DNA from 3 places in the Pseudobacillus sp. FSL P4-0506 genome. Region 3 is predicted to be linked to each of the others. Evidence: riboswitches for the same ligand, from Rfam matches in the RefSeq annotation. Region 3 holds a riboswitch; each other region holds the start of a gene.
What was found. A riboswitch is a leader RNA that binds a small molecule or an ion and turns the genes downstream of it on or off. The one in region 3 is predicted to bind cyclic di-GMP.
Positions count from the first base shown of each region.

Region 1: another riboswitch for cyclic di-GMP. It lies ahead of MKZ02_RS13355 (sensor domain-containing protein); the one in region 3 lies ahead of MKZ02_RS18825 (class I adenylate-forming enzyme family protein).
Region 2: another riboswitch for cyclic di-GMP. It lies ahead of MKZ02_RS21965 (sensor domain-containing protein); the one in region 3 lies ahead of MKZ02_RS18825 (class I adenylate-forming enzyme family protein).

Region 1 covers NZ_JBBOOI010000001.1:2,636,760-2,644,414, forward strand. The annotation lists gene MKZ02_RS13320 (ThiF family adenylyltransferase) at 1-124, shown strand, start outside; gene moaC (cyclic pyranopterin monophosphate synthase MoaC) at 139-633, opposite strand; gene MKZ02_RS13330 (molybdenum cofactor biosynthesis protein MoaE) at 754-1,224, shown strand; gene moaD (molybdopterin converting factor subunit 1) at 1,217-1,447, shown strand; gene MKZ02_RS13340 (molybdenum cofactor guanylyltransferase) at 1,453-2,061, shown strand; gene moaA (GTP 3',8-cyclase MoaA) at 2,120-3,130, shown strand; gene MKZ02_RS13350 (MogA/MoaB family molybdenum cofactor biosynthesis protein) at 3,155-3,676, shown strand; cyclic di-GMP riboswitch class II at 3,926-4,009, shown strand; gene MKZ02_RS13355 (sensor domain-containing protein) at 4,097-6,220, shown strand; gene MKZ02_RS13360 (sigma-54 interaction domain-containing protein) at 6,514-7,655, shown strand, end outside.
Region 2 covers NZ_JBBOOI010000002.1:8,816-16,470, forward strand. The annotation lists gene MKZ02_RS21960 (methyl-accepting chemotaxis protein) at 41-1,771, opposite strand; gene MKZ02_RS21965 (sensor domain-containing protein) at 1,831-3,987, opposite strand; cyclic di-GMP riboswitch class II at 4,061-4,143, opposite strand; gene MKZ02_RS21970 (response regulator transcription factor) at 4,808-4,975, shown strand; gene MKZ02_RS21975 (TrmB family transcriptional regulator) at 5,345-6,172, opposite strand; gene MKZ02_RS21980 (endonuclease I family protein) at 7,266-7,655, opposite strand, start outside.
Region 3 covers NZ_JBBOOI010000001.1:3,809,525-3,817,179, reverse strand. The annotation lists gene MKZ02_RS18840 (HD domain-containing protein) at 293-1,159, shown strand; gene MKZ02_RS18835 (S-layer homology domain-containing protein) at 1,381-3,369, opposite strand; gene MKZ02_RS18830 (hypothetical protein) at 3,676-4,011, shown strand; cyclic di-GMP riboswitch class I at 4,306-4,393, shown strand; gene MKZ02_RS18825 (class I adenylate-forming enzyme family protein) at 4,837-6,336, shown strand; gene MKZ02_RS18820 (aldehyde dehydrogenase family protein) at 6,707-7,655, shown strand, end outside.

The DNA of each region.
Region 1 (7,655 bases), 1.2 Mb from region 3:
ATATATGGTGACCGTTCATTTCTCTCCTCACCGACTAGCTGTGTTTTATGACGGCCGGGTCCTGGTCCATGGAACGAACGACCAAACAGAGGCAAAAAAGTATTATGCTAAATTATTTGGGTAACGAACGGCCTGTCTCTAACGGACAGGCTCGCTGCGGTGAAAATCGCCGTTTTTTCCGCCGGATTTCTCTACTAAATAAGTAGGGCCGATCACCATACCTTTGTCGACTGCTTTGCACATGTCATAAACGGTCAAGGCACAAGCGGACGCAGCTGTAAGAGCCTCCATTTCTACACCTGTGCTGCCTTTGGTTTTCACAGAAGCAGCAATAACCAGCCTGTAGTTGGCATCTTCGCTTACCCAATCAAAGGAGATATTTACACCGCTGATAGGAATGGGATGGCACATGGGGATGAGAGAGGACGTCTGTTTGGCAGCCATAATGCCAGCTACCTGGGCAACAGCAAGCACATCCCCTTTTTTTATCGACTGATCGTTGATTTGCTGATAAATTTGTTCATTGACGAGCACGCTTGTTTGGGCAACCGCCGAGCGATGAGACGCCTGTTTTTCAGTGATATCCACCATTTTCGCTCGGCCTTGGTTGTTAAAATGAGTAAATTCAGACATACAATCCCTCTTTTCAGTATGATTTTCCTTAAATATGGCTATTTGATTGTAACATGGAAGGAGAATGAACCGAAATAAGAGAAGTTTATTAACATAGATTTTTAGAAGGGGGAACGGAAGGTGGAACGGTTATTTGTTGTGACAGATCGCCCGATTTCTATTGAAGAGGTAACGAAGAAAGTAGTCCGACCGGAAGCGGGGGCCATCTCTAATTTTATTGGAACTGTTCGGGAGTATACACATGGTCGCCGGACTTTATCCTTAACATACGAAGCTTACCAATCGATGGCTGAAAAACAGTTAGAGAAGATTGGAGAAGAAATTAGCCAGAAATGGCCAGAGGCAAAAACGGCTATTACACATCGGACAGGGCATTTAAAGATTTCTGATATTGCCGTGGTGATTGCCGTGTCTACTCCACATCGCAAGGATGCGTTCAGGGCGAGTGAATATGCCATTGAACGAATTAAACAAATTGTGCCTATCTGGAAAAAAGAACATTGGGAAGACGGAGAAAAATGGATCGGCAATCAATTGGAGACAGAAGCCTATCCAGAAGGAAGACCGAAAGGAGAAAATATGTATGATTAACATTCTTTGTTTTGCTCATTTGAAAGAGCAGATTGGCAAAGAGCAGTTGGAAGTAGCGAGCAACGAATTGACCGTAGAAGAGTTGTTAAGCGAACTGCGTGAAAAGTACTCTATTGAGACAGACACGCTCATTGTAGCTGTCAATGAGGAATATGCCGACTCAGATGATGTGGTCCGTTCCGGCGATACAGTGGCGCTTATTCCGCCTGTAAGCGGAGGGTAAAAGCATTGACCACAGAAAAAGAGAAGCTGTGGGCCGGTGTCATACTTGCTGGTGGGGAATCAAGCAGGTTTGGTGAGCCTAAAGCCTTCGTCCGATACAATGGAAAATACTTTTATGAGTATTCTTTGCAAGCTCTCGTCCCTTTTACCAATCAAGTGGTGATCATCAGTCATCCATCACTTACCAGCCGATTTAGTCAAGATCCCGCTGTCAAGGTAACAGAAGACATCCCCCCTTTTTGCGGGAAAGGGCCGATGGCTGGCTTATATAGCGCAATGAAGCAGGTTACCGCCGAATGGTATGTGGTTCTTCCATGTGATATGCCATTAATAAACGAAAAAGTGATGAATGCACTCATTGCTGAAGCAGATCGGTCATTTGATGCTGTGATTCCCAGCATAGCCGGCCGTCAACAGCCGCTTGCAGCCGTTTATCATCGCCGAGTGTTGCCTGTTATTACAGCCCAGCTTACAAAGGGAAACTATCGGATGATCGATTTACTTAGTGAAGTAAACGTTAAGAAAATAACGGAAGCTGATCTCCAATCAACTGAAAGGTTATTCCAAAACATCAATACGAAGGATGCCTATCGCCAATTATTTGTAGATGAGTAAGGCGCTCTGCCTCCATGCAAACATCTGCACAGCCGTGGCATCCAGAAAGGAGAAATGAATGGGACAAGTAAAAGACCAGTTTAACAGACCGCTAAGAGACATTCGGATTTCCTTGACGGATCAGTGTAACTTCCGCTGTTCTTATTGTATGCCGGCTGAAATCTTTGGCGCAGACTATCCGTTTTTACCGAAAGAGGAATATTTGACGTTTGAGGAAATTATCCGTGTCGTTCAAGCAGCAACAGAGCTTGGCGTAGAGAAAGTCAGGTTGACGGGAGGAGAGCCCCTGCTTAGAAAAGACCTCCCCGAGTTAATTCATGGCTTATATGCCAAGACAAATATTAAGGATATTGCTTTAACAACGAATGGTGTCTTGTTGCCCAAGTATGCTACAGCATTGAAATCGTCTGGCTTGCAACGGGTGAATATTAGTATGGATGCGATTGATGATACCATTTTTAAACAAATGAACGGCCGATCTGTCAGCGTGAAAACCGTACTGAGAGGAATTGAATCAGCGCAGAAGGCCGGCCTTGGCATTAAAATAAATATGGTTGTGAAAAAAGGTGTAAATGAGCAACAAATTTTGCCAATGGCGACTTATTTTAAAAAAGAAGGTATTCCCCTTCGTTTTATTGAATTTATGGATGTAGGAAGCACGAATGGCTGGCAGCTTTCTTCGGTCGTATCCAAGCAAGAAATCGTCAAGTTCATCAGCAGCAAATTTCCTGTAGAACCAGCAGATGAAGCGTATTACGGCGAAGTAGCGAGCCGTTTTCGTTATAAGGATGGAAGCGGAGAGTTTGGTGTGATTTCTTCAGTGACAGAATCATTCTGCTCGACATGTACCCGGGCAAGAATATCTGCAGATGGAAAATTGTACACTTGTCTATTTGCTACAAAAGGCAGCGATTTAAAGGCTGTGCTCCGATCGACGAGTTCAATAGAAAAAGTAAGAGATCATATGTCAGCTCTTTGGCTTGCGCGAACGGACCGCTATTCGGATGAGCGAACGGAAGAAACAGCAAAGAACCGGCCAAAAATTGAGATGTCTTATATTGGCGGTTAAAGAAGAGAGGTGCACCCATTTCACATGAATGAAAGACGAGTACATGCTCATAAAGGGCAAGCGGCAAAGCATGTTGTCTGTCAGGTGATTACTGTCAGCGATACACGAACAGAAGAAACGGATAAAAGCGGAAAAAAAATTAAAGAGTTTTTAATCAACAGTCACCATTCCATTGCACGCTACCAGATCGTTCCTGACGAAAAGGAACAGATTACAGGAGCTGTTCGGCAAGGGATTGAAGACCCCCAAATCAATGCGGTTATCATTAATGGAGGCACCGGTGTGGCTAAGCGGGATGTGACGATTGAAGCAGTGGCACCGTTGTTTGAGAAAGAGCTAACCGGATTTGGTGAGTTGTTTCGTTATCTTAGTTATACAGAAGATATCGGTTCTGCGGCTATCTTATCCCGAGCTGTTGCAGGTGTAGCTGGAGAAACGATCATTTTTGCGCTGCCGGGTTCTACTGGCGCAGTAACATTAGCGATGGAAAAACTGGTTTTGCGTGAAGTTGGCCATATTGTGGCAGAATTAAATAAAGATAGATAAGTGAATAAGGATAAAAAACGAGTAAGACGAGGTGTATTTATCCTTTTCTCTTGTCAGAGGAAAAAGCAAGGTTTTTGATCTAGGCCTCATAAATATTGTTAGGTTTCTTTGTGAAATAGGCCTCATTAAGAGACGAATAATGCTAGAAATAAATAACGGTAGACATTGACTTGACGGGTATATCGAACTATGATAATTGTATAAAAAACGTTAGTCTAATAAGACATTTGTGGAATTTTTTTATAACAATCTTATGGTGGAAGCGATGAACAGTCATTTGTATGTGGGCACTTGAATGGCTTGGAGCGAGTAGTGCAACCGACTCTTTTTTGAGTCGGTTTTTTTGTTTGGATATACCCAGATATGTATAGTAAATATTGTACAGCAAAAGAAAAAACAAAGAGAAGAGAGAGATTTATCATGCCTGTACCTTCTAAGAATGTAGAAGACAATCAATTGGAGAATATTTTAAAAGAGTTGACAGATGTCAAATATGCAATTGATCAGTCTTCTATTGTCGCTATTACCGATCATCAAGGAAAGATACTTTACGTGAATGAAAAATTTTGCAAAATTTCTAAATACAATGAGGAGGAACTCCTTGGTGAAGATCACTGTATATTGAATTCGGGTTATCATTCACGGGAGTTTTTTAAACAAATGTGGGCAACGATTGGTTCCGGTCAAATCTGGAAGGGAGAGATAAGAAACAAGGCGAAAGATGGGTCGTTTTATTGGGTAGACACAACGATTGTTCCTTTTTTGAATGATCTCGGGAAACCTTATCAATATGCATCGATAAGAAACGATATTAGTCTTCGAAAGAAGATGGAAGAGGAATTGAGAGAGAGCGAGGGGAAATATCGACTAATTGCAGAGAATTCATCTGACTTGGTATCAGTGATTGATCAGTCAGGAAGCTTCCTCTACATGTCTCCATCTCATGCATTGTTGTTGGGCGATGAGCTTGCGAAATTAGAGTCAGGAAGGATCTTTCAATGGGTGCATGAAGAAGATCAACTGACTCTTTCTGAAGAGTTAAAGCTTCTGGCTGCTAAAAAGAAAGTATCCTCGCTGCTCGAATTCCGTATAAAGACGAACCGGGGAGCGTATAAGGACACGGAAACGAAGATTAATCCCGTCATTGATAAAGATGGTGAGATCAAAAGCTTCGTGCTGGCGATGCGAGATATAACCGAACGGAAAAAATCAGAGAGAATGATTTATCATTTAGCTTATCATGATACATTGACGGACTTGCCTAACCGCCGATTATTCATGAACCGATTGAGAAAAGAAGTGGATCATGCTAAGAGTTATTCTTCTCAGCTTGCTGTTATGTTTATCGACTTGGATCGCTTTAAGTTTGTGAATGATTCTTGGGGACATGAGAATGGAGACTTTATCCTAACTGAGGCTGCTCGCCGTATTAAAAACTCGCTGCGACCAAGTGATTTAGTCGCACGGCTGGGTGGAGATGAATTTACTGTGTTGCTAAACAATGTATCGGGCATGGAAGAGCTGGATCAGATTGCCAAAAGGATTCATTCTAACTTTCAAGAACCATTGAAAGTTGCAGGCGAGCACTATACGCTTTCCTGCAGTATTGGCATTGCGCTTTTTCCGGTGAACGGTGAAGATGCAGATGAATTATTAAATAAAGCGGATACCGCTCTTTATTCCGTTAAGAAACGGGGCAGAAACGGCTATGCATTATTTAAACCAGAGATGGAAGAGAAATCCTTGGAGCGCATCCTGCTGGAGAATGAATTAAGAAAAGCGATTGAGCTTGAGCATTTTCATATTGATTATCAGCCCAAAATGGATATTTCTAAAAATCAACTCATCGGAATGGAGGCGCTTGTCCGCTGGGACCATCCGGAGCTGGGGAGGATCTCTCCCAATAAATTTATTCCGGTTGCCGAGGAAACGGGCCTTATTCTTCCTCTTGGAGAGTGGGTTCTCCGGCGTGGATGTAGGCAAAATAAAGAATGGCAAAACAAAGGGTACCCACCATTAAAAATCTCGGTTAATATGTCTGTTCGCCAATTAGCGCATCCCAATATTATAGAGAGAATTGAAGAAATTTTAACAGAGACCGGATTGGAGGCACAATGGCTGGAGCTTGAAGTAACGGAAAGTGTATTTGCAGATATCGATCACGCGGCCGATACTTTGCAAAGACTGCGGGACATCGGTATTCATATTTCTATTGATGACTTTGGTACTGGATATAGTTCATTTAGCTACATTAAATATTTACCTGTGGATACGTTGAAAATCGATGCCTCTTTCATTCGGGATATTCATCAAAATGAAGAAAGTCAGGCAATTGTACAAGCTGTTTTAACACTTGCACGGACGCTTGGGATCAATGTTATTGCTGAAGGGGTGGAGAGCCAGGAGCAATTAGATGTACTGAATGAGGATGGCTGCAGCCAAGGACAAGGGTTTTTATTTAGCAAACCGTTGTCAGGAGAAGACTTTGAAACCTATTTAATCGAAGCGGCCGAAAGAGGGCAAAGCGAAAAAGCAGACGGCTAGCATGAATGAAAATAATACGAACGTTGAAAAAATTTAGTTTATGAATAATAATTTATTTAACCCTGGGGGTCGCTTTTGCATAGGCTCACCATCAGGGTTTTTATGCTTATGCCAGCTAATCATTCAAGCAATCTGTCATACATCTGCACGGCAATAAATTTTGCAGCCTTTAATTTTCAAAAAAGGACATGGTACAATTGGAATACACTAATTTTCTAAGCGGACATTTTAACTGACGAGCGGTCTGCTGCATAGATGACGAACTTTCACACCGGATAGGAGGAGAAAAGGTGATGATTGATGTAGAAAGTTTTAAAAACTTATCCGATTTCGACAATGTATTAGTCGTCGATGCGAACGGAAATGTTATTTTTTATGATATGGCTGACTTAAATATATTGAAAGAGCTTCATCTCAGACCCGAAAACTTTCTAGGGAAACATGTCACCTCTTTTTATAAAGATTTAACCAACGAAAATAGCACGTTAATGAATGTATTAAGAAGTGGCCGTCCCCTTTGTAACATTAGACAGGAAATTACAACAACAAAAGGAAATGTAGTAGTATCGGTTAATTCGACTTACCCAATCAAAGAAGGAGATAGAATTATTGGAGCGGTTGAGTTTTCTAAACACTTTTTTCCGAAAGAAAATATTCAGCATATGGATAAGTATGCTCGCCATAAAGTGTACCGTAAAAATGATACCATTTATACAATTGATGATATTATCACCGTCAATCCAACTATGATAGCTATTAAAAATAAAATCGAAAAAATTTCAAAAACGGATTCAACTGTACTTATTTACGGAAGGACAGGAACAGGAAAAGAAGTTATTGCCCAAGCTATACATAATTTAAGTGACAGATACAGCCAGCCTTTCGTTTCTTTAAATTGTGGAGCCGTTCCCGCTAACTTGCTCGAAAGCACGTTATTTGGAACAACGAAAGGGAGTTTTACCGGGGCAGAAGATAAACAAGGCCTATTTGAACAAGCGGAGGGCGGAACGCTGTTCTTGGATGAAATTAATTCTTTAGAGATTGGCCTTCAGGTAAAACTTCTAAAAGCAATTGAAGAAAAGTCCGTTAGGCGCATAGGGGGCAAAAAAAATATTAAGGTGGATTTAAGAGTGATCTCAGCGACAAATGAGGATCCTGATCTACTAATTGCCGAGAAGAGAATGAGAGAAGATCTTTATTATCGGCTAGGGGTGGTCCAAATTGATCTACCCAACTTAAAGGAACGACAGGAAGATATTGAAGTACTATTGGAGCATTATGTCAACTTCTATAATAATAATATGAATATTTTTATCGATGAGATTGATCAGGAAGTGATGGATTGCTTTAAAGCCTATGACTGGCCGGGGAATATTAGGGAATTAAAAAACGCAGTAGAGACTGCCTTTAATCAGGCAAATGACCATCGGATTAC
Region 2 (7,655 bases), on a different contig from region 3:
TTATAGAAAGAACAGATGTTTCATCCAATGTATAACGTTGCTAGATCATTTTTTCCAACTGAGATAACAAGGAAATAACATGATCAGAAGCTTCCTGAAGCTGTTCAAAGGCATGTTGAGCTTCAGGAAGATTTCCTTGTTCGTAGCTTTCTACAGCTTGCTTTGCATAATAATGTACAGCTTGGTGAGGCTCTTCGAGCTGTTGAAACGCGGATTGGTTTTTAATGTACGGAGGTAGCTCGCCGTAATACCATTGACCGAGCCTGCACGCTTCATAGGATGAGACCTGATTCGAATCAAGCGTTTCTATCTCAAGCAGCATATTATAAACCTTCCATTTCCAAAGAAGGTGATCTGTTTTGGCCACCTTAATAACATCTTTGGCATTTAGTCTAATATTTGTTTCAAAGAAGGTGCGGCGATACTTATCCATCTGTTTGCTTAGTTCAAAGATTACTTGAGCCGTTCTCTTGGCAATATCTTGAGATAAAGTACCAAGATCAAGCATCGCTGAATTTCGTTGGGCAATTTCCATAATCGCAGAAGTCTGCTCCTCCGTCATTGCCGCAATTTGTGAAGTCGATTGGTTGATTTTCTGCATGGTTGAGACGATTTTTTCTAATGCTTCATCCGCATACTGGGCTTCTTTAACACTTCGCTCAACCAGCTTTTCAGTGCTGCCCATTTGTTGTGTCACTTGATGAGAAACGCTTTGCAAAGATTCCATATTGACGGTAATCTGCATGGTTTGTTCTTTTGTATGTTCAGCTAACTTCCGAACCTCTTTCGCTACAACCGCAAAGCCTTTTCCATGTTCTCCGGCACGCGCTGCTTCAATACTCGCGTTTAGAGCAAGTAAATTCGTTTGATCTGTAATTTCTTGAATCACTTTTACTACACTTTGAATTTGCTCAATTTCCTCATTTAGTTGATTGACTTGTCTCGTCACATCACGGTAGACATGACCCACTTTTTGAATATCCTGTAAGGCTTCATTAATAACCTGTTTGCTTTGCTCAGCCGATTGAACGGCTTCATCTGTTCTTTCAGCTACTTTGACGGAATGATCGGCTACTTCCATAATAGAGGCGCTCACTTCCTCGGCAGCAGCTGTAACATTATGACTTTCCTTCACTATATTGTCCATTTCTGTGATCAGCTGCTTTGTTGTATTCAGCTGTGTCATGTCATTGAGCATGTCAGAAACACCAAATAGAAAAGATTTAAATGTTTCTTCCATGTAAACCTCAACGATAAGCTGCTGGTCGAAGGCTGCTAGTTTCTGAACGGCAAGAACTATCTTCATCATTTGGTTAGGATGCGGATGGAGTTTCTCCATCAATATTGTTGTCATAATTTGAATCAGCAGATGATGCGCAGCAATAAAGTGTTCTGCTGTCAGATGGATGCGGCTGTGCACCTGGCCAACCACGATTCTCGTCAGTATATATTCTTTATCAACGTCCGCTCGGAGGAGCTGCTCAACATACCTTTCCATTGTCAGCCTTAAGCGCTCAACTGTAGAATGTTCTGTGATCATTTGTTTAAGGTGATCTACAGAAGTAATATGCTCGTAAAATTGATTCACTATTTCTTCTTTATAAGGAAGAAGAATGGGCAGAGCTTCCTTCACATGATCCAGCGTTTCTTGGCTGACTCCCATAAATGCCAGCCGTTCTTTCACCCTTTCTCCTACTGTAGATATCTCTTTTGCCGCAGAATTATCCAAATAGTCCATCCATGACTTTGTTTTCTTTGAAAAAAGCTTCATACTTTTCCTCCCTCAATCCTTATATAGCTGCTCGTTGTCGTTAATGCATCTTCTTTAATCTATCTCTTAATTCCCGTACCTCTGGCAGATTCTTTTAAATACTCTTCAAAGTCCTGACTAGACAAAGGCTTACTAAATAAAAAACCTTGCCCTTGGAGACAGCCATCCTCTCTCAGAACATTTAGCTGTCCCTGATTTTCAACCCCTTCTGCAATCACATTGATGCCAAGGGTTTGTGAAAGTGTCAAGACAGCTTGCACAATAGCCTGACTTTCCTTATTTTGATGAATATCCCGAATGAACGAAGCATCAATTTTCAGCGTATCGACAGGTAAATGCTTAATATAGCTAAATGAACTGTACCCTGTTCCAAAGTCATCAATAGAGATATGAATCCCCAAATCTCTAAGTTGTTGTAAAATAGTTATTGCATTTTCAATATTAACAAATACACTTTCTGTCACTTCAATCTCAAGCCATTTCGGCTCCAATCTGGTTTCTATTAGAATCTTTTCAATTTTCCTTACAATATCAGGGTCCGAGATTTGGCGCGCAGACAAATTGATGGATATCTTTAGCGGAGTATAACCCTTATCTTGCCATTCTTTATTTTGTTCACACCCACGGCGCAGTACCCATTCCCCTAAAGGGATAATTATTCCTGTTTCTTCAGCCAAGGGAATAAAATTATTGGGAGAAATCTTCCCCAGTTCTGGATGATTCCAACGCACGAGCGCTTCCATTCCAATTAATATGTTTTTTGAAAGATCTATTTTCGGTTGATAATCAATATGAAACTGCTCAAGCTGAATCGCTTTTCTCAACTCATTCTCTAATAAAATACGCTCCAATGACTTTTCTTCCATTTCTGCTTCGAAAAAGGCATATCCGTTCCGGCCTCGTTCTTTTACAAAATAAAGAGCGGTATCTGCTTTGCTCAACAGTTCACCAGCTTTCTCTCCATCTTGCGGAAAGGTCGCAATACCGATACTACAGGAAGGTGTATACATCTGGCCGGCGATTTCTAACGGTTCTTGGAAGTCTAAATGAATCCGTTCCACCAGCCGCTCCAGTTCTTCTATTTTGGATATGCCACTTAGCAGTACAGTGAATTCATCGCCTCCTAATCGGGCAACTAAATCCGATGAACGAAGTGACTTTTTAATACGCTCGGCTGCTTTAGTTAAAATGAAATCGCCATTCTCATGCCCCCATGAATCATTCACAAATTTGAATCGATCTAAATCAATAAACATTACAGCAAGCTGAGAAGAGGAACTTTTTGCTTTCTTAATCTCCTCCCGCAAATGCTTCATAAACAATCTGCGGTTCGGCAGATCGGTCAAAGTATCATGATAGGCTAAATGATAAATCATTTTTTCCGACTTTTTCCGATCGGTTATGTCTCTCATGATAAACACGAAATCTTTTGCTTTTCTGTCCCCGTTCATAATGGGACTAATTCTTGCTTCCATATCCTTATACTGATTTCTGCTCGTTCTAATACGAAACTCTATCTGCGAAGACATTTTTTTCTTTTTAGCTAGCAATCTTAATTCAGTGTATAAAATCTTTTGATCTTCTTCATGAATCCACTTGAAGAGCTGGTTAGACTTTAGTTCACACATGTCATGCCCCAGTATTGTTATATGAGAAGGAGAAATGTATTGAAAGTTTCCTTCTTTGTCAATAATTGAAATCAAGTCAGCTGAGTTTTCCGTAATTAAACGGTATTTCTCCTCGCTTCTTCGCATTTCTTCTTCCATTTTCTTTCGAGAACTGATATCATTTCGGATCGACACATATTGATATGGTTTTCCCTGATCATTTAAAAATGGAACAATCGTCGTATCTACCCAGTAAAAAGAACCATCCTTCGCTCTATTCCGCACCTCTCCTCTCCAGGTTTCTCCTGATCCAATTGTAGCCCACATTTGTTTGAAAATTCCCCCAGAATGATAGCCTGAATTTAAAATACGATGGTCTTGACCTATTAATTCTTCTCGGCTATATTTGGAAATTTTACAGAACTGGTCATTTACATGAAAGATCCTTCCCTTTTGATCAGTGATAGCAATGATAGAAGACTGATCCAGTGCATATTTGACATCTCTTAACTCTTTTAACAAGGCTTCAATTGGTTTATTTTTTTCATCTAATGGCTCTATCAAGTGAGAAATTTCAGAAAGATCCGGTGTAACAGGTGCTTTTTTCAATTTATTTTCCTCCAGCTCTATGAAATATATAATGTTTAAGTTAAATAAAACCCATTCGACAAAAAACCGACTCTAAGAAAAGAGTCGGTTGCACTAGTCGCTCCAAGCCATTCAAGTGCCCAGATATAAATGGCTGTTCATCGCTTCTCTATATGACTATTATATTAAGTAGTAAATGGCTTAATTGAATAACTTCTTACGAACATAATAGTTCTTTTAGCCTAAACAGTCAATAAAAAATGGAAAATATAGAAGAAGTAAAATACTCCCTCCCCTCGACAGATTTAGCACTAAAAAGATTATCGTAATTAGGAATTCATTTTGAAAAAGTTTTATCAAAGTGAATTCCTATTCAGAACATTTAAGCTTGGATTTTATAAAAGGTTTGATCATTTTCTAATTTATCCTTGATCATAAAAATACATTTATTTCTAATAAGGGGTACCCCCATTACTAAAGATTATTTAGACAATTATTTTGAAATGGATCAATTAGTTCCTTACAAACTAAAACACATTATCCCCAAGCGCCGTGTAATTGGGCTTCTCGATCTTCAATCAAAAAAAGACTATGAAAAAAGTGAGTATTTTAATAGCTTTATGACAAATATGGATTCTATAACAACACAGGAATATTTTTAGTAAAGGATAATAGAGTTGTTGGATTGGTGGACTTTGTTACTTCAAAAAATAAAAAAGAAATTAATAAAACTGAGGTTATGTGTCTTGAAATTATATTGAGGTATTTAGCGCAAAGATTGCATGAGCACTGGTTATTGAAAACGGTTTCTTTGGAAATTCCTTAACGCCTAGAGAGAGGCGTGTTGCGCTACGTGAAAAAGGAATATTCCAATAAACAAATTGCCGACATGCTATTTATTAGTGAAAATACTATAAAAAAACATATACAGAGCCTTTACGAAAAATTTGATGTTAATAATCGTACAAACCTCTGTTTTAAGGTACATAATTTGGAGAGTTTACAATAATACATTCAAGCTAATGTACTTAAATTTAAAAATGAGTCGATCATGAGCAGATGTAGTGCTAGATTGGAATAAAATTTGACCAAAAATATCTTGGTGCATTTTATTGAGCAGCATATACAAAAATCATGTTTTGGAAAAAGGTTGATCAAAAATAGATTCTTATTCAGCAGCCTTATTTTCATTTTTATAAAAAGTTGCTCATTTTCTACCTGTATCGCATAGCAGTCGCGCCCAATTGTTGAAGTTCAATGGCTGTTGAAGCTGCTCGCGCCTGTGAACTCTAATACCTGTTAGTTTAAGAAAAAAGCATTATTTGCTATGAAGTAATGCTTTTGTTCTTATATTGTATAAAACAATAATAGTATAAATTTAGTCCACGTAATGTTTTTTAAAATTCGGATGGATAGAAAATTTGCGGCGTAAATTGACGAGTTTTTTCCCAAAACTTTCTTCTAAAAGATCTTTATGTTTCTCCATAATTTCCATGAGATACAAATGGTGAATCATGAATTCTGTAATGGGCATGACTAAGCCTACATGCATCGTCCAGGCTGCACGGCTATCTTTCTCCAGTGAGACAATACCTGCTACTACTTCTGAATCATCTCCACTAATAACTAGCCATCGTCCACCGTACTTTTCCGTAATTTCATGACCCATATAGTGGAGGTAAACATTAGCAAAATCAGAGACGATTTCCCCATAAATAATAATCGTTACATTAACTCCTCTTTTTGCTGCCTGTCTTAGTTCAGACTCCAATTCTTCAAATTCTTCTTTCCAAATCTCTAAGAGAATTCTTTTTTTTGCAGATGCTATACAAGCTTTTACCTTATCAAGTATTTCATTGCGTCCCGTGATATTCCAGATGTTTTCACGGTCATTTGCAGAACGTTCAAACTCCGCTAATGACTTTTCTGCCATTTCAAAATTCTCTTCTGCCTTCATTCGACGGCTTTTAATTAGCTCTTTTGCAGGAACAGGTGTATATTGTGGTGTGTTTCCAGGACTAACCAGAATGTCTCCACGCATGGTAAGACTGTCCAGAACTTCATAAATTCTTGAGCGTGGTACACCGGAATTTTTTGCTACTGCATAGCCAGTTAATGGCGATTCTTCCAACAAAGTAAGATATGCTTTCCCTTCATACTCGGTAAAATTTAGATTTTTTAATATTTCTAAAATGTCTTCTTTCATAAGCCCTCCAACACAACCTTAGTCGCTACCTTTGTAACTGGTATTTTAGCAAAATCTGTTGATTTTTTCCATGAGTAGCTGATATACTTCCATAAGTTGTTACTTAAGTAACAACTATTAAGAGCGGGAGGTTAGCCGCAAGTAATCCTAAAAAATAGGGCCTTAATTTTGGAGACAGCGGCTCGGTGGTGGACCAAACAAAAGCATGGATTTGCTAATCCATGCCTGTTTTGGTATTTTTGCTACCTTAATGTGATGTTTACTTTTTAATAAACTCCTCAGACTTACGATATAGCAAATTTTTCAATAGCCAAACGTTAATAGAGTGAGTTGCTGGATGACTAAAGGTTACCTAAGTTTGGATATTAGCCTATTAGTGGTTATGAATAACCGTGAGAAGATAGTCTAGTGGACAATCTTATGTTGAGTGAGTTGTTTGTTTCTCTCATTTTGTTTACTCAAGTAGGTACGGGCCAACCAAACCCATCCGTATACAAACAAAAAGATGCCTAATAAATAGAAAGGACTCGTTAATGTTATAATTTCTTTGCTTAGTAAAAGAATAAAAAAAGCAGAACCGCCTACGAGATAAGAGCTCAACAGCATTAACTTGATCAGGAACTTGCCGGGAAATTTCACGAACCAAACCTCCTGTACTCTAGAATAATGATGCATTGGTTAATATATTCATGATGAAAGAACTTAGTTTTTATACGTTCTATAATCAAATAGGTTTCATCAATAAGAATGGATCGCTACTTCTGCTGAATATACACCCCTCTTCACATGCATTAAGGGTTACTAAGCCGGCTCCTCTGTAATCAGGAACCGGCTTGTCGGTTGGTTTGTCAAACCCTCTTAAAATGTATCATTAAACGCTGGAAAAGGACCGTCTGCTATGGGTTTATTATTAGAAAAGAAATTCGAGAGCTCCTTTCTGGATTTTAGTTAAACTGGCTGTTCCCTGATGAAAATCTAGAAAGAAGGTACCTCTTAGTTTACGCGCATCCTTAAACTTGTTCATACACCTGCCTACAAGTTTTTCATTTCATATATATGACCACACAGTTGCTGTGCTTCCAATTTCAACTAATTAATTTGATAAACCTAGCATAAAATCTATTTGGTCAGCATATTGCGGGAAATCTATTAGGGGATTCCGGTTTTTTTGAATATCAAAAATCGCCTTGTTACGGTGTTTTTCATAAATAGATACTTTATAATCACTGTGCCACTTCAGTAACAGTTCAACGTCTTTATTGCTGTATTGGCTGATTTCTCCAGGATATCTTAATAAAAAATACAACGTTGCTCTGGCAACTTCACCTTTGCCACTTTCAGGTTCAAATTTAGCCTTTTCGTATTTTCCGCATTGTGTTTTAATTACTTCGGTCTCCATTTTAGGAGAATAATCGACGAAATCATAATAAGGATGATTAGATCTTAAGGAATTGCATTCTTTTTCACAAGTAAAAAGATGGTG
Region 3 (7,655 bases):
GACACAGGCAGCTGTTTAAATGATAATCTGTCAGCTGTTTGTTAAAGTGAGCTGTTGAAACAGGCATGGCAATGATAATAGTTGTTCTGCCATGTCTGTCAGCGGCCGTTTACCTCTCTTCTTCTTCTCCATTCACCTCGCAGAGTATTTTCAAAATTCCTCTGAACTGTATCTGTCTCTTTGAAACGGAAGGTTTATAATGAATAGATCAAGGTCTTCTTCCTGAAAAATATCGATTGAATAGGGTATAAGAATAGAAAAGTGAAATCTTTCAAAAGGTGGGGGAAATACAATGGAACTTATTGAAAAAGCTATCAACTTTGCTGCAATCGCTCATAGGGAGCAAGTGCGTAAAGCGGCTGCTATTCCTTACATTGCTCATCCATTTGCCGTGGGGATGATGCTGCAAAAAGCAGGCTGCTCTGAGGGAGTCATTGCAGCAGGAATCCTTCATGATACTCTGGAGGACACAGAGACCACGTATGATCAGCTAGTCACAGAGTTTGGTAGACGGGTAGCGGATATTGTGAGAGCAGCTTCAGAGCAGGATAAATCCTTATCTTGGGAAGAGAGAAAACAGGCAACGATTGCTGCTTTGCCGTTTATGTCGAAAGAGGCACTTCAAGTTATTGTCTGTGACAAGATTCATAATGTCCGCAGCATTCACAAGGTAATGGAAGAAGAAGGAGCGAAAGCATGGGAGCATTTTAATCAAGGAAAAAGCAATCAACACTGGTACTATTCAAATATTGTAAAACAGCTTAAGCCACGAAGAGGGGAGTTTAAGCTGATTCGTGATTTGGAAAAAGATGTGAACCGGCTATTCATTGGTAGAGAAAAACTTACAAATGAAACCATTGATTTGTTATTTGATGTACCTTACCAAGTGATAGAGGAGGAAATTCCACTTTTAGAAAAGGCTGAACTTTTGGAATTTGTTAAAGAAGTACATGCAGAAGTAGATTTTTATTATCGAAACGGTCGAATGGACTTTGCTCTTCCGCTAATGGAAGCTTTTCAAAAGCGAGGGACCGAATTTCAAAGTAATTCGGATGGGCCGCTCCTTTTAATGCTATACACAGCCGTTTTGCAAAAGCGGCTCGCCTGGTCTGATGATGAAGTTTATCGGTATTTTAAACGCAATGAAAAAAAGCTATAAATGATGCTGGCGATCAAATTTAGGCACTTTATATATGAAAGGCGCTGTTCAAATTGAGCAGCGCTATTTTTGTTTGGAAAATGGTTCAGTTCCTTTTTCAATTTCTATCTAGAACAAAAGGTATATCGTAATAATGAAGGAAAGCCTCCAATAAAACATTTACAAAGAAGCGATAATGGCAAAACAACGGTACGCAAATGAAAAGCGTACCGTTGTTTTATTTAACGGGCAATATTAATTTTTTTAATATAGTCCGAATGAATATAGGAAAATTCATTTTCCAAACTATCGGATAGAACTTTATACCAGGTTGATCCATCTGTTCCTTTAACCGTGTCAACAATGACGACTGAATAGCCGGCTGAAGGGTAAGTGAACTGCTTGGCAAAGCTTGTTCCAGCTCCGCTTCTCACATTTACCAACTGTGTGGTCAATCCGATTGAATATGGAGCAGGATTGTTAACAAAATCCTTGCCGCCCATTGCCTTATCCAGTGTATACATATGACCGGCTGCTTTGTAGCCCCAGTTTGTATCAGAAGCGTATCTTACGTTGATTCCGCTATTTTTATTGCCAAGGTGAGCGCCATTTTGATAAAGTAACCGGCCATCTTGTGGGATAGGGATATATTTTTTATTCAAGAAATTATTGGCAAAACTATTGATGCTGTCTTGAGGCGTTTTAAACGCATCGCCGTTCTCCGGATTATTATCCGTTACGTTCAGGCCAAACAGGTTATTTTTTTGCAACGCATTGCCGCTCATGCCGAATTGGCTTTCATTAATAGAGATACCAAGCATTAGCAGGGCGTTAATCTTGTATTTTTGCTCGGCTGCTTTAAAATAAGAGCCCATTCCTTTTAGTTTGCTAAGCTTTGTGGCGTCCTTATATGTAGAGCCTGGCAGTTGTTCTCTTCTTGCTAACTCCTGATCAATATACCGATCTAAGTCAGCTGCAGTATAATTTGTTTTAGCACGGGCAGATAGCATGTTGAAATATTGATAAGCTGCTCCTGCTTCCCCTTGCTTCGTTCTAAAATGAACACCATCCCAGCTGTAATATTCCACCCCAGAATTCATGAATGAAGGGGCAGGGCCTACGCTGTATGTAACAAACTTATCTGTATTAAAGTTATATAAATGATGAACCAATTGGCCGTTGTTCTCTTTTGAATAATAAGCTCGACGCTTAATCATTGGTTGAGGCAAAAGGTAGGCATCGCTGTGCTTGACAAAACCTGTTTTTCCAGCAATTTTGATTTCTATTTTTTCTGCATCCGATGTGACGTATTCCAATTCAGTTGGAGGAGTACCATAAGCTCCGGCGTCCACATTGAAATAAAAGTTTTTTAATGAAGAATCATAGATTAATGTGGCCGCATGTTCAACGGTCGGTTTAGCAACGACGATGCCGGCATTCATTTTAACGATTTGGTTGCCGGACATAATAACTTGTGCCGGATCATTTGCCATAGCCGCTGCGGCTTTTTCGTATGTATCAAAGCTTTTAGCGCCGGTATTCAGGTTGCCGTTTGCGTCCACTGTTCCCACTCTAAATGGCCCATCCGGCTCGGGCTCTTCTTCTTTTTCAGCAACCTTAAGCATTCGATAAATAAAAGCCGCCGCTTGTTCGCGTGTTGTGTGGCTTTTCGGTTCAAACCTAAGGGTTCCGAGATTGTTATTGTTTTTATCAACATTTGGAATGCCAGCGGTAATATTAAGTCCTACCATGTGAGCAATAGCTAACCGGAACATAGAGGAGGTGATTTCATTGGCGTCAGTAAAATCAAGCGATCCTCTTATTTTCGATACTTTAAGAAAATCAAGCGAATTGTCGATCATGACGGACATTTGTTCCCGGTTGATAAAGTCATCAGGACCGAATTTCCCGTTTGAATAACCAGAAATGATCCCTGCTTGGGCTGCTGCATTGATGCTTGGTGCCAGTGTTAATGTAGGGGGAACATCAGAAAATGTTGTCGTTCCGCCACTTAAATGAAGAGCTCGCGCTAAGAAAGCAGCGAATTGTCCTCTTGTTACTTTTTCCTTTGGGGCATAGCGTCCTTCTCCGTAGCCAGAGACAATTCCTTTCTCAACCATCGCTCTCATTTCTTTTTCTAATGCACCGCTGATGTCATCTGCGGCAGAGGGAGAGGGTATAATCGGGAGAACCAACAAAAGAGTGAGGAAAAACGCAGTTAGTTTTCTCATAATAGACTCCTTTCTTTCAAAAAACTTCCTATGATTTTTGTAATCTTCCATAATATGATAGTTTTTCATCTACCGATTAATCGTAACAGAAAATAAAGAACAAGATAAGGGGTCCATTCTACTATAGAAGGAAAAAGATTTAAGAAAATACAGCAATCTTTTTTTCTGTTACGGTAAAAAATAAAAGATGTTACTCATTTTTTATTTCCATGTAATTTCATAGAAAAGAAGATGAAAAGTTCAATTGCTACAATGAAAGGTAGCAATAAATAAGATACATACTATGACGGATAAAGGAGTCCACACATGGAGGAACATGTAAAGAAGTCTTTAGAAGAATGGAAACGCGAGATTGGCGAATTGTTAAAAGATATAGATAAGGAATACGAGGAAATCAAGCGGGAACTACAGGTGTATTCTTATAAATTCAGCATCACTAAACAAGTGATTCAGTCAACAATTAACGAAGACATTATTCGCAATATCCGTGAGCTTTATCATACCCCTTTTGAAAAGAGGTTTAATCAGCTAAAGGAAGAAATCAAGGATTTGGAAGAAAAGAAAAAAGTGTTTCAAATGTTCATCGATAAGATTGACAAAGTAAAGGGAAAAGAGAGTGTGCAGGAAACTGCTCACTCATAGGCTGAGAAGACGTACCGGAGTTTTTCATTCTTTCTACCATTCATCACTCGTTAATGAATGTTAATGAAAGAGCCTATGTATTTTGGGGGCTTATAAGCTAAGTGAGCGTCGATGATAAAAGAGCTTGCTACGAAGAAATATGAAGTAAGCAATAACTATAATTGGTCTTTTCGTCAAATATGAACAAGAAATGGTTAATTTATACATTGATGTTTACATTTACTTTTAGAACGATTATCATAACCATGAGAAGGCTCTGTGACTTAAGATTTGTCAGGAATAAGCTGTATTTACAAACGAGGATGGAAAGCTTGTCCAGAGATAAGGACGCAAAGCTAAGGGCCTGCGGTTATTTTTTAGCTATGGCCTCCTGGTTACAGAAAGAGGATTGGGCAAAAATCAGGGATGCTCTTTATGAGAGTACCCTGATACAAAAAGGCCTGCCAATCTTTGGCAGGCCTTTTTGTATGACTTTCACTAAATTGTAGGGGGAAGATGCGGAATATTAAGAGGGAATTTAATTTTTAATAGATAAGTTAACAAAAACTCTCTAAGAATAGAAGCGTTCATGCAACTATTTATCGAAGCATCAAAAAATATGTTTTTTTAAAAGGCGCCCTCTTTGTTAAGCTGCTCTGTTAAAGTTAATTATAGAAAGCTTGCTTAAAACTTATGTTACTAATAAAAATTCAACGTAAAACAAGAGTTGTCTAATGTGCTTGATGGTCTAAATTTAAAGGAAATTGAAAGCAGCGTTCATTCTTTTTGATACATGCTATACATGTTAGAAAAGATGGCACGTTTTCTTACGAAAGGAAGGTCCGTATGACGGATTTATATAATTGGATTTTTTGTGAAGAAGCAGATTTATCTAAAAGAGCTCTAATTACACAAACAGGGACGTACACGTTAGGAGACCTAAAGAAAAGTGTCAAAGAATATCATTCAATTTTGAAAGATATGGGTGATATCAAAGGGAAAAAAGTAGCGATCATTGTACCAGGGGTGGCTACTTTTTTAAGTATCTTACTCACGGTGAACAAGTTAGGCGGAACAGTTGTCCCGATAAGCCCACTCTTAAGAAAAGAAGATTTAACTCAAATCCTATCCTTTATTGATCCGCATATCGTCTTTACAGTCAAGGAACACAACGGTTTCTATTTAGAAAAAACTGTGCGGGCATGGGCAGGCTCTGTGGGTGAGGAGGTTGCGATCATTGAATCAGCCGATGGTCATGAATGGAAAACGGAGATCATTGCTGGGAAACCAAAACGAAGGGAAGCGGACCACTCGCCTTACATCATCGGGTGCACATCCGGCAGCACGGGAACACCAAAGGGAATAATAGTTGATAGAGCCTTTTTTGAGTTTGCCGAAAGGGCACTAACTAAGGGGGCTAGCCTCTCAAAAGAAGACAAGGTTTTCCTGGTGGTTCCAACATCGGTGTTGTATGGGCTTTGCTGGCTGCTGGCGGGGCTTCATTCTCAAATCACGATTGTTGCTACTGAATCATTTAGTTTTCCGGCAATTTTAAAACTAATGAAGTGGAATCCTGCGAATAAACTAGTGACCAGTCCTTCGTTATTCAAAGCTTTATGTATGTTTGACAAAGTTAGTGATATATCTGTGCTTAAATCGCTAACGGAAGTAAGCTTGGCTGGGGAAATGATTACGGCCGAATTTTTTGAAGGACTTGACCCCTTACATCATTGTAAAATCACTAGTATGTATGGTCTCTCGGAATTAGGAGCCCTTATGTACACAGAGTCTGATATTCGGGAGGGAGTAGAATGGTCGTTAACACCTGGAGTGGCGTATAATTTGGAGAATCTATCCAAAGAAGGCGTAGGTGAATTACATTTTAAAACACCTTGTAAATTTCTTGGCTATTATAAATGCCCGGAGCTAACAGAAGAACTGTATAAAGAAGGCTGGTTTAGTACAGGAGATTTGGCGAAAATCACGAGTGAGCAAAAAATTAAAGTCGTTGGTCGAAAAAAAGATATGATCAAGAAAGGCGGACAACAGGTTATCCCGGGCGAAATTGAACAAATGCTAACGAAGCATGAAGCAGTAGAAAAAGCAGCGGTTTTAGGAATGCCTCATGCCATCTTTGGCGAACAAGTCATTGCTTTTATTATCAAAAAGAAAGAAATTCCATTAAGCGAGATTTACAATTATTGTAGAGACCGTTTGGCCAGTTTCAAGGTTCCGGATAAGATTTTTATTTTGGAAGATATTCCTTTAGTTCAAGGAAAAGTGGATAAAGTGACCTTAAAGCAAGAGGCGCAAAAATTAATTGCGAATATTGAAGAAAAGAGTTAATTCTTTTACATGGTGAGACGGTTTATCTTAATAAAAGCATTCCTTTTAAAAAGCTCATACATAGCTGAAGAGGAAGGAAATCAGAATGAAGTACAGGTCTCTGAAAAATCATCTAACATTTGATTGCAAGACAACCATTTCGCTATTTCTAATAACTGAAAATATGCTAAACTAAAAAAAGTTCCACTATTCACGACACTTTTACCAAATGTAGAATCCGCATTCCCTCTCACTTTTCGGCATAGTCTGGGGAAACATTGCCACTCATTTGCGAGTGAACGATAGATAGACAAACTGATAGGAACAGATGCCCGATTGCTTTTTTGATAAAGCAGTATAAGTGATTATTGTTGAAAGAGGAGGAGAAACAATGCGTTATTTAAATTACATTAATGGACAGTGGAAAGAACCAATTACAGGGGAATACAAAGAAAATACAAGTCCTCATAATGGAGAAATTCTAGGGGAATTTCCTTCTAGCTCAAAAGAGGATGTTCAAGAAGCAGTAGCAGCAGCGAAGGAAGCGTTTTTGTCATGGAAAAAATGCTCTTCCCAAACACGGGCATCCTATCTGCGTAAGGCAGCAGCGATCTTAAGTGAAAATATAGAAGAAGTAGGGCGGGACTTGGCGCTTGAAGAAGGTAAAACACTTGCAGAATCAATTGGAGAGACACAGCGTGCCATTAGTATTCTAGAGTATTACGCAGCAGAAGGTCTTCAGCCAATCGGTGACGTGATTCCATCTGCCAATGCAGACACACTTTTATATACGAACCGTGTCCCACTTGGCCCAATTGCATTAATTACTCCTTGGAACTTTCCAATCGCTATTCCAGTTTGGAAACTCGCACCAGCTCTTATTTATGGAAACACAATAGTGATTAAGCCAGCAGATCTTACTCCGAAGTCTGTTTATCACGTCATGAAAGCCTTTGACGAAGCTGGGATGCCAGCGGGTGTTGTAAACTGTGTATTCGGAAGAGGGTCGGTAGTCGGCAATGAGCTTGTAGAAAACCCGGGAATCAAAGCTATTTCTTTCACCGGCTCTAATCAGGTTGGTTTGCAAATTCAAAATCAAGCAACAGCAAATGGGAAAAAGGCGCAGTTAGAAATGGGTGGAAAAAACCCATTGATCGTACTCGCAGATGCTGATGTAGAAAAAGCTGTGAGTATTGCTATAAATGGCGCTTTTAAATCTACCGGACAAAAATGTACGGCAACGAGTCGTGTGATTGTCGAAGAGGGAATCTATGAAGCATTTCGTGATCGTTTAGTTGAACGTACGAAAGAATTAAAAGTGGGAAATCCCCTTGAAGCAG